Azotobacter salinestris: one gene and its partner. The protein of the gene in region 1 interacts with the protein of each later gene in a pairwise test. Links are inferred from orthologs where the notes say so. Each region holds a gene or a part of one and is shown on either strand. Other genes may lie near its edges.

Evidence for each region.
Region 2: the proteins of rlmKL (region 1) and typA interact in binary tests that used the Escherichia coli proteins (3 or more experiments, as listed by UniProt). The link is inferred for Azotobacter salinestris from one-to-one orthologs.

The regions. Positions count from the first base shown.
Region 1 is NZ_CP045302.1:4,381,390-4,387,602, forward strand. What follows is about bases 1-2,913. They hold rlmKL (bifunctional 23S rRNA (guanine(2069)-N(7))-methyltransferase RlmK/23S rRNA (guanine(2445)-N(2))-methyltransferase RlmL), read left to right. Parts: upstream 1-305; coding sequence 306-2,522; downstream 2,523-2,913. Other genes in these bases: dacB (D-alanyl-D-alanine carboxypeptidase/D-alanyl-D-alanine endopeptidase), read right to left, coding at 2,562-2,913. In the rest of the region: more of dacB, read right to left, coding at 2,914-4,028; GCU53_RS20595 (FUSC family protein), read right to left, coding at 4,166-5,227; GCU53_RS20600 (deoxyguanosinetriphosphate triphosphohydrolase), read right to left, coding at 5,314-6,213. UniProt on the Escherichia coli protein: Specifically methylates the guanine in position 2445 (m2G2445) and the guanine in position 2069 (m7G2069) of 23S rRNA. Methylation occurs before assembly of 23S rRNA into 50S subunits.
Region 2 is NZ_CP045302.1:2,053,748-2,058,468, reverse strand. The notes cover bases 1-2,879. They hold typA (translational GTPase TypA), read left to right. Parts: upstream 1-469; coding sequence 470-2,290; downstream 2,291-2,879. Other genes in these bases: GCU53_RS09645 (cache domain-containing protein), read right to left, coding at 2,580-2,879; thiI (tRNA uracil 4-sulfurtransferase ThiI), read left to right, coding at 1-327. Also shown: more of GCU53_RS09645, read right to left, coding at 2,880-3,017; glpD (glycerol-3-phosphate dehydrogenase), read right to left, coding at 3,252-4,721. UniProt on the Escherichia coli protein: A 50S ribosomal subunit assembly protein with GTPase and nucleotide-independent chaperone activity, required for 50S subunit assembly at low temperatures, may also play a role in translation.

The DNA of each region.
Region 1 (6,213 bases):
CCTCGCCGTTGCAGCGAGGGGCTTGATCGATTTCTATCCAATGAGTTCTGGCCTGTGAACGACTGTTTTGTCATAAGAACGAAACTTTTCCGGCTGCCAGGAGATAAGAATTCATGAAAAATAGCTGCTGCCCGGTAAAACCCCTCTAATTTGGGGCCTTTTAAGCCGGACGGCACGAGCCCGCCGCTCGCGGGGTCGGTGTCGTGTTTCCGGAGCATGCGACGAAGGGTCACGCTGCGGCCTGTCATCATCAAAAGGCGTGCCAACGGGTACGCGCTAACTGCCTGAGGCACTGGAAGATTCCCATGTCGGATCGTTACGAACTCGTTCTCACCTGCCCGAAGAGCCTGGAAGGCCTGCTCGCCGAGGAGGCGGCCGGCCTGGGCCTGACCGAGGTCCGCGAGCAGGTCGCCGGGGTGCAGGGCCGGGGCGACCTGGAAACCGCCTACCGGCTGTGCCTCTGGTCGCGTCTGGCCAACCGCGTGTTGCTGGTGCTCGGGCGCTTTCCGGTGGGCAGCCCCGATGAGCTGTACCAGGGCGTGCAGGCGGTCGACTGGCAGGATCATCTGCTGCCGAGCGGCAGCCTTGCGGTGGAGTTCAGCGGCCACGGCTCGGGCATCGACAACAGCCATTTCGGCGCGCTCAAGGTCAAGGACGCCATCGTCGACCAACTGCGCCGGCACAGCGGCCAGCGCCCCTCGGTGGACAAGCTCAATCCGGACCTGCGCATCCACCTGCGCCTGGATCGGGGCGAGGCGGTGCTGTCCCTCGACCTCTCCGGGCACAGCCTGCACCAGCGCGGCTACCGTCTGCAGCAGGGCGCCGCGCCGCTCAAGGAGAACCTCGCCGCGGCCATCCTGATCCGCGCCGGCTGGCCGCGCATCGCTGCCGAGGGCGGGGCGCTGGCCGACCCCATGTGCGGGGTCGGCACCTTCCTGGTCGAGGCGGGGATGATAGCCGCCGACATCGCGCCCAACCTGCGTCGCGAGCAGTGGGGCTTCAGCAATTGGCTGGGGCATGTTCCGGCGCTGTGGAAGAAGCTGCATGCCGAGGCCGAGGCGCGCGCCGCCGCCGGCCTGTCCCGGCCGCCGCTGTGGATTCGTGGCTACGAGGCCGACCCGCGGCTGATCCAGCCCGCGCGCAACAACATCGAGCGCGCCGGGCTGGACGGCTGGGTACGGGTTTACCAGGGCGAGCTGGCCACCTTCGAGCCGCACCCGGACCGCGGCCAGACCGGCCTGGTGGTGTGCAACCCGCCTTACGGCGAGCGCCTGGGCGATCCGGCCAGCCTGCTCTATCTCTACCAGCATCTCGGCGAACGCCTGCGCAGCCGCTGCGAGGGCTGGGAGGCGGCGGTGTTCACCGGTGCGCCGGAGCTGGGCAAGCGCATGGGCATCCGCAGCCACAAGCAGTACGCCCTGTGGAACGGCGCGCTGCCCTGCAAGCTGCTGCTGTTCAGGGTCGTGCCGGAGCAGTTCGTCACCGGGCGCAACGAACCGGCGCAGAACGACGCACGGATGATCGGCGGCCAGTTGGTGGAGCGCCCGCCAGCGGTGCGCAGCGCGCCGGCGCGGCTCTCCGAGGGCGGGCAGATGTTCGCCAACCGCCTGCAGAAGAACCTCAAGACCCTGGGCAAGTGGGCGCGCCGCGAGGGCATCGAGTGCTACCGGCTGTACGACGCCGACATGCCGGAATACGCCCTGGCGGTGGATCTGTACCGCGACTGGGTGCACGTGCAGGAGTATGCGCCGCCGCGCTCGATCGATCCGGAGAAGGCCCAGGCGCGTCTGCTCGATGCCCTGGCGGCGATTCCCCAGGCGCTGGACATCGACCCGGCGCGGGTGGTGATCAAGCGCCGCGAACGCCAGGTCGGCAAGAGGCAGTACGAGCGGCAGGACCAGCAGGGGCGCTTCATGGAGGTCGGTGAGGGCGGCGTGAAGCTCCTGGTCAACCTCACCGACTACCTGGACACCGGACTGTTCCTCGACCACCGTCCGCTGCGCCTGCGCATCCAGCGCGAGGCTGCCGGCAAGCGTTTTCTCAACCTGTTCTGCTACACCGCGACGGCCACCGTGCACGCGGCCAGGGGCGGTGCGCGCAGCACCACCAGCGTCGACCTGTCGAAGACCTACCTGGACTGGGCGCGGCGCAACCTGGCGCTGAACGGCTTTTCCGAGCGGAACCGGCTGGAGCAGGCCGATGTGATGGAGTGGCTGGCCGCCGACCGCGGCGAGTACGAACTGATCTTCATCGACCCGCCGACCTTCTCCAACTCCAAGCGCATGGAGGGGGTGTTCGACGTGCAGCGCGATCACGTGCGCCTGCTCGATCTGGCCATGGCCCGCCTGGCCAGGGGCGGGGTGCTGTATTTCTCCAACAACTTCCGCAAGTTCCAGCTCGACCCCGCGCTCGAGCAGCGCTACGCAGTGGAGGAGATCAGCGCGCAGACCCTGGATGCGGATTTCGCCCGCAACCCGAAGATCCACCGGGCCTGGCGGCTGCAGGCCAGGCAGCCGGGCTGAGAGGAGAGGGCCGCTCCGGCGGGCGGCCCGTTCGGACGATCAGCGCTGGGCCGTGCTGGTCTGTTTCGGCTGGCGATACAGGTCGACCAGCACCTGGTCGAGGATCGACGAGGCGCCCCAGGGCCGCGAGTGGTTGAGGATGGCGACCACTGCCCAGGTGTTGCCATTCTGGTCGCGGCTGAAGCCGGCGATGGCGCGCACGGTGTTCAAGGTGCCGGTCTTGATGTGCGCCTCGCCGACCAGCGGGGTGCGGCGCAGGCGCTTGCGCATGGTGCCGTCCATCGCCACCAGCGGCATCGAGGCGATGAATTCGGCGGCATAGGGGCTGTGCCAGGCGGCCTTGAGCATCTCGGCCATTTCCCGGGCGCTGATCCGCTCGATCCGCGACAGGCCGGAGCCGTTCTCCATCACCAGATGCTGCGCGTCGATGCCCTTGCGCGCCATCCACTGACGCACCGCGCGGTATGCCGCCTGGGCGTCGTCGGCGTCGGCGTCGGCGCCGTTGCGGTACTGCCGGCCGATGCTGAGGAACAGCTGGCGGGCCATGGTGTTGTTGCTGAACTTGTTGACGTCGCGAATGATCTCGACCATGTCCGGCGAGAAGGCACGGACCAGCATGCGGGCCTGCCGGGGTACGCTGCCGAGGCGGTCCTGCCCCTGGATGCTGCCGCCCAGCTCCTGCCACATCGCGCGCACGGCGCCGGCGGCATAGGTCTGGTGATCGAGCGGGGCGATGTAGCTCTGCGCGCTGCAGCCGGCCGGCAGCTTGCCGGTAACCACCATGCTGTAGCCGCTCTGCTGCGGAATCAGGTTGTAGCGCACGTCCGGCCAGTCCGGGCAGGCGCCGGCCGGCAGCGCCTTGACCTGGTTGTCGATGGTCATGCCGGCGATCGGCGGCTCGACGCTGACCTGCACCTTGCCGGGCTCGGCGCGGGCGATGAAGCGCATGGCCTTGAGGTTGATCAGCAGGGAGTCGGGCTCGACCAGGAAAGGCTTGCTGCTGTCGCCGCCATCATCATTGAAGGTCGGCAGTTGCGGCTGCATGAAGTGGCTGCGGTCGAGCACCAGGTCGCCGCGCACCTCGCGCACTCCGTTGGCGCGCAGGTCGCGCATCAGCAGCCAGAGCCTTTCCATGTTCAGCTTGGGGTCGCCGCCGCCCTTCAGGTACAGGTTGCCGTCCAGCACGCCGTCGCGCACCGGGCCGTCGGCGTAGAACTCGGTGTGCCACTTGTGGGTCGGGCCGAGCAGCTCGAGGGCGGCATAGGTGGTCACCAGCTTCATCGTCGAAGCCGGGTTCAGCGGCACGTCGGCGTTGATATAGGTCGGAGTGCCGGGTCCGGTGAGCGGCAGCACCACCAGGGACAGGGCATCGCCGGGGAGCTTGTGGGCGCTCAGCGCCTGCTGGACATTCTTCGGCAGCGTGGTGTTGATCTGGGCCGCGCTCGCCGACAGTGCGAACGGCAGCAGCAGGCTGGCAATGGCAAGCCGGCGGAAAGTTGCAATCATCGAGGGTGCCCTCCGACTCAGGGCTGAACGAAGCGAAATGGGTGGAAAGTCCGGCTGCTTCCGGGAACGGATTCGCATTATGCCCGAAGCGGGGCGGCCGATGGCTGTTCGATGCACAGGACCGGCTGCCGTTCGGCTCAGCGCGGCAGGGCATCCGTGTCGGTGCGGGCGGCACGCCATGCGCGCACTCGACGGCCGGCATGCAGGCTCAGCGCCACCAGCAGGGCCAGGAGCGCGCCGGCCAGGCTGGCGACCAGGCGCTCCCGGCTCAGCTGCCAGTCCTGCGCCAGGCTTTCGGCCAGCAGCAGGATGCAGAAGGTCATCTGCAGCACGTAGAGGCTGTAGCGGCCGACCTGGAAGGCGCGGTTGAGCAGGACCAGCGGCAGCACCAGGGCGACCATCTGCGCCGGACTCTGCAGGTTGTGGCCGAGCAGCACCAGGAGGCCGCTGGCGAGCAGGACGCTCAGGGCGATCTTGAAGGCGCGCGTCAGCCGGCCCTTGAGGTCGATCTGCAGACTGGTGACCACCGCCAGGGTCAGCCAGTAGCCGCGCGGCTCTCCGGTCAGGTTGACGATCAGCCCGGCGAGACCGCAGACCAGGGTGCAGCCCAGGGCATAGAGCCGCCACTGCGGCTGCGGCAGGCGCGCCGCATGCTGGCCCAGCACCTTCAGCACGCTGGGCAGGCGTGGCATGTAGGGCCACAGGCGCAGGCCGTGCAGGCCGCGCAGGCTGAAGGCGAGCAGGGTCGCCCAGAGCCCGCCGAGGGTGAACAGGGTGGCCACGGCATAGGGATTGGGCATGCTGCCCAGGCGCTGCTGACCCTGCCCGAGGCAGAGACAGACCAGCATGCCGAGGGCCAGCTTGCCGGCCTCGCGGCCGAAACGCTGCAGCCAGGCGAGCAGCAGGCCGCCGGCGGCAAAGACCAGCAGGCTCTCGACCGGACCGGGGGCGGACCAGAAGCCCAGGCCCGCGCTGCAGGCGCCAAGCAGGGTCAGCAGGAGCATGCGCAGCATGCCGAAACGGTGCAGGGGGTCGGCCTGGGCAGCCAGGAAGGCGCCGATCGACGCCCAGAGAAAGCCGGAATGGCCACTGAACAGCCCGAGCAGCAGGGGCAGGGCGCAGCCGAGGGTGGCCACGATGGCCGCTCCCCACGAGGGCGCGGCCGTCCAGCGGTGGCGGGCAGGCAGAAAGCGGAGCATCGGCTGCGTTCCTTCTTCCACTACGATGCGGCCGGGGGGCTTCGTGCCCCCGTGCCGGGCGATCCGGGCCAGCGAGGTGCAGAGGCCTATGCGGGACCGGAAAGGCCGGTCATTTCCCGGGCCATTTCGGTGGCATAGCCGTCGGTCATGCCGGCAATGAAGTCGATCATGCGCAGGAAGGCATGGTACAGCGGCCACTGCGGGTCCGGGGCATTGTTGCCGAGCAGGTCGAGGATGCGCCGGTTCTTGAACGACGTCCGGCGTCCGCCATGCTGCTCCAGCGCCGCGCCGCAGAAGGCGTCGAGCAGGATCTCCAGAGTGGTGTAGGCGCCGATCTCGTGGAGGGTCTTGCGCTTGTCGTGGAAGATCTTCTCGCGGGCGATGCGCTTGGCCTGCAGCACGCAGTCCTTGGCCGGTCCGTGCATGTGCTCGACCAGGTCTCCCGTCAGGCTGCCCTCGAGCAGGGCCTTCTGCTGTTCGACGAAGGCCCGGGCCGCCGCGTTGCTCAGGTGTTCGATGGCCTTGCCGCGCAGGATCGCCAGCTTGCGCCGTCGCGAGTCGCGCGGGCCGAGCTGGCGGTAGGACTCCGGCAGGTCGTCGCCGACCAGGCCGAGCAGCAGGGCCTCGACCTCGGGATAGTCCAGCAGCTCCATTTCCAGGCCGTCTTCCAGGTCGATCAGCGCATAGCAGATGTCGTCCGCCGCCTCCATCAGGTAGACCAGCGGATGGCGCGCCCAGCGCTGCTCGTCCTGCCGGGGCAGGCCGAGCTTGTCGGCGATCTGCTCGAGCAGCGGCAGCTCGCTCTGGTAGCAGCCGAACTTGTGCTTCTTGTAGCCCAGGGCCGGCGCATGGCAAGACGCCCAGGGATATTTGAGATAGGCGCCGAGGGTGGCGTAGGTGAGGCGGGTGCCGCCGTCGAACTGGTGGTATTCCAGCTGGGTGAGCACGCGAAAGCCCTGGGCGTTGCCCTCGAAGTGCAGGAAGTC
Region 2 (4,721 bases), 2.3 Mb from region 1 along the record:
GCCCTGGAGCGCGCCCGCCTGGTGCCGATCGACCGGGTGATCGACGAACTGGGCGAGGAGATCCGCGTGGAGGAGGTCCGCGAGGCGCTGGCCGGACAGATCGTCCTCGACATCCGCCATCCGGACACGGCCGAGGACGAGCCGCTCACGCTTCCCGGCATCGAGGTGCGGACGCTGCCCTTCTACGCGCTGAACAACCGTTTCAAGGAGCTGGACACCAACCGTCAATATCTCCTTTATTGCGACAAGGGTGTCATGAGCCGCCTGCATGCTCATCATCTTCTGAGCGAGGGGCATGCCAATGTGCGCGTTTATCGTCCGGCATAGGTTGCCGGGCCTGCTCGGTGGCAGTATCCGCCACCGCCCTCCCGACCGCTGACCGCCCGCAACGTCGCTGTCGGCCAGTTCGGCCCACTTTCCTTTTTTCAGCGCCCAGCCTTCAGCTGGACGCTTTCATAGAGACAGAACCGTGATCGAAAAACTGCGCAACATCGCCATCATCGCCCACGTCGACCATGGCAAGACCACCCTCGTCGACAAGCTGCTCAAGCTCTCCGGCACCCTGGACCGCAAGGAGGCCGAGAACGAGCGCGTGATGGACTCCAACGACCAGGAAAAGGAGCGCGGCATCACCATCCTGGCCAAGAACACCGCCATCCAGTGGAACGGCTACCACATCAACATCGTCGACACCCCCGGGCACGCCGACTTCGGCGGCGAGGTGGAGCGCGTGATGAGCATGGTCGACTCCGTGCTGCTGGTGGTCGATGCCCAGGACGGCCCCATGCCGCAGACCCGCTTCGTGACCCAGAAGGCGTTCAAGGCCGGCCTGCGTCCGATCGTGGTGGTCAACAAGATCGACCGTCCGGGCGCGCGTCCGGACTGGGTGATCGACCAGATCTTCGACTTGTTCGACAACCTCGGCGCCACTGACGAGCAGCTCGACTTCCCGATCGTTTACGCCAGTGCCCTGAACGGCATCGCCGGCATGGACCACGAGAAGATGGACGACAACATGGACGCCCTGTTCCAGGCCATCATCGACCACGTGCCGGCCCCGGTGGTGGACGTCGAGGGCCCGTTCCAGATGCAGATCTCCCAGCTGGACTACAACAGCTTCCTCGGCGTGATCGGCATCGGCCGCATCGCCCGTGGCACCGTCAAGTCCAACACCCCGGTGACCGCCATCGGCACCGACGGCAAGAAGCGCAACGGCCGCATCCTGAAGATCATGGGCCACCACGGCCTGCAGCGCGTCGAAGTGCCGGAAGCCCAGGCCGGCGACATCGTCTGCGTCAGCGGCATGGAGGAGCTGTACATCTCCGACACCCTGTGCGACCAGCAGAACGTCGAGGCCCTGCCGCCGCTGACCGTCGACCAGCCGACCGTGAGCATGACCTTCCAGGTCAACGATTCGCCGTTCGCCGGCAAGGAAGGCAAGTTCGTCACCAGCCGCAACATCAAGGATCGTCTGGAGAAGGAACTGCTGCACAACGTGGCGCTGCGCGTCGAGCAGGGCGATAGCCCGGAGAAGTTCAAGGTGTCCGGCCGCGGCGAGCTGCACCTCTCGGTGCTGATCGAGACCATGCGCCGCGAGGGCTTCGAGATGGCCGTGGGCCGCCCGGAAGTGGTGATCATCGAGAACGAGGCCGGCGAGAAGCAGGAGCCCTACGAGAGCGTCACCATCGACATCGAGGAGCAGCACCAGGGCCCGGTGATGGAGCAGATGGGCCTGCGCAAGGGCGACCTGACCAACATGATCCCGGACGGCAAGGGCCGTATTCGTCTCGAATACACCATCCCGGCGCGCGGCCTGATCGGCTTTCGCAACGCCTTCCTGACCATGACCTCGGGCACCGGCATCCTCACCAGCACCTTCAGCCACTACGGCCCGATCAAGGCTGGCGAAGTGGCCCACCGCCAGAACGGCGTGCTGGTCTCCATGGCCACCGGCACCGCGCTGACCTACTCGCTGGAAACCCTGCAGGATCGCGGCAAGCTGTTCCTGTCCCCGGGCGAGGAGGTCTACGAAGGCCAGCTGGCCGGCATCCACAGTCGCGACAACGACCTGGTGATCAACCCGACCAAGGCCAAGAAGCTCGACAACATGCGCGCTTCCGGCAAGGACGAGACCATCCAGCTGACCCCGGCGCTGAAGTTCACCCTCGAACAGGCGCTGGAGTTCATCGACGAGGACGAGCTGGTGGAAGTGACGCCGAAGTCGATCCGCCTGCGCAAGAAGCTGCTCAACGAGAACGACCGCAAGCGCTACGAGCGCAGCAAGGTCTGATCGGACCGCTGTCGCGTGACAGGGGCCCCGCCGGCATCGCCGGCGGGGCCTTTTGTTTTTGGGCGGCTCTGCGCGCCGCTGCCGGCATCCGTCACCGCACGCAATGGCGCGGGCCGACGAGAGCTGCGAAAAGGGACGTGGGGCTTGAGGAGTGGCGCCCGCGGGGGAGCGGTCTGTCGGGAGGAAACAAGAGGAGGGCTGTTCGGTTGCCGTGCGCCGAAGAAGGCTGGCGCACGGCAATTGTCGCTTCAGCTACGTGCCTCTGGGAGCCGTGGCTGGGGGAGGGGCCTTACTTGTAGTAGCCGACCACGCACACCTGATCATCGGCCTTGGTCACGAAGGTGACCTTCTCGACCGGCGTATCGCTGCCCGGCCGCGGCCACATGTAGGAGACTTCGCTGATCGTGCCTGGCTGGGCCTTGGCGTAGATTTCCTCGCCCAGGGCCTTGCCTTCCTTGTCCTTCAGCTCCTTCAGGCTTTTGCCGATCAGGGTGGGATGCGCGGTGAAGGTGCCGTCCGGGCCGCCGCAGTAGGGATAGAGGTCGCGATCCTTGAAGCCGTCTTCGCCCTTGGTGAACTTCTCCAGGGCTGAGGCCTTGTCGGCCTCGACCGCTGCCACGGCCTTTTCGAGCATGGCCTTGGCTTCGTCGGCGGTGCCGAACTCGCCGGCGTGGGCGGTCAGGTGGATACCCGCAGTGCACAGCATTACCAGCAGGGTCTTGCGCATGAATGTCTTACGCCTCTTGTTCTTGTTATTTCATGGTTTTTTGTAGGCCACCGGGCGGTGACCTCGCTCGATCCTAAGCCAGCCCGCCGAGGCCGATAAACTGCGACCATGGTCGTGCTTACCCTGCCTGCAGGGTTGTGCCATGGCGCGAAGCCATGCATGCCGAGAGTGGCCACTCCGATTGCAGCGCAGCCAATGCTCCTGCTGCGGAGCGATGGGCGGGGCGTGAAAGCCTCAGGGGGCCAGGACGCGGCACTCCGACTGCCTGGCCGTCGTGCCCAGATAGGCGCGCAGCCGCTCCTGCTCCTCGGCGTTCAGGAACAGGCCGAGCTTGCTGCGTCGCCAGAGGATGTCCTCTGCCTCCCGTGCCCATTCCTGCATGCACAGATAGTCCACTTCGCGGGCATGCAGGCTGGCGCCGAAGTGTTCGCCGAGATCGCCAGGGCCGTCGACGCCCTCCAGCAGGCGCCAGGCGCGGCTGCCGTAGCTGGTGGCCCAGCGCTGGGCGAGTTCCGGGGCGAGCCAGGCATGGTGCTCGCGCAATTGGATGGCCAGGGTGCGGCTGTCGCTCATCTGCTCGCCGCCCGGCAGCGGTTTCCCGGCGGTCCAGCACGGACCCATCTGCGGGAAGAAGGGTGCCAGCCGCTCCAGCGCCGCTTCGGACAGCCTGCGGTAGGTGGTGAGCTTGCCGCCGAACACCGACAGCAGCGGCGGCTCGCCCGGATTACTCGACAGCTCCAGGGTGTAGTCGCGGGTCACTGCCGAGGGATCGGCCGATTCGTCGTTGCACAGCGGCCGCACGCCGGAATAGCTGTGCAGGATGCAGTCCCGGCTCAGCTGGCGCTTGAAGTGGCGGTTGACCACCGCGAGCAGATAGTCGGTTTCCGCCTCGCTGATCCGTACCTGCGCCGGGTCGCCCTGGTACTCGCGGTCGGTGGTGCCGATCAGGGTGAAACGCTCCAGATAGGGAATGGCGAAGACGATGCGCCGGTCTTCGTTCTGCAGGATGTAGGCATGCTCGCCCTCGTACAGCCGCGGCACGATCAGGTGGCTGCCCTGGATCAGGCGGATGCCGTGGGGGGCCTTCTGCTGCAGGCCGATCTCGATGAAGCGCGCCACCCAGGGGCCGGCCGCGTTCACCAGCGCCCGGGCGCGGATCGAAAAGCGGCTGCCGTCGGCGCGCTCCAGTTGCAGGTGCCAGTGGTCCAGGTTGCGGCTGGCGGAGAGGCAACGGGTGCGGGTCTGCACCTGGGCGCCGTGCTCGCGGGCGGCCATGGCGTTGAGCACGACCAGGCGGGCGTCGTCGACCCAGCAGTCGGAATATTCGAAGCCGCGGCGGATCTCCGCCTTGAGCGGGCTGCGGGCGCCGAAGCGAAGGCTGCGCGAGCCCGGCAGCGTCTTGCGCGTGCCCAGGTGATCGTAGAGGAACAGACCGGCGCGGATCATCCAGGCCGGGCGCAGGTGCGGCCGGTGCGGCAGGACGAAGCGCAGCGGCCTGACGATGTGCGGGGCCTTGGCCAGCAGTACCTCGCGCTCGCCGAGCGCCTCGCGCACCAGACGGAACTCGTAGTGCTCGAGGTAGCGCAGGCCGCCGTGGATCAGCTTGCTGCTGGCGGAGGAGGTGTGCCGGGCGAGGTCGTCCTGCTCGCAGAGAAACACCGAAAGACCGCGGCCGGCCGCATCGGCGGCGATGCCTGCGCCGTT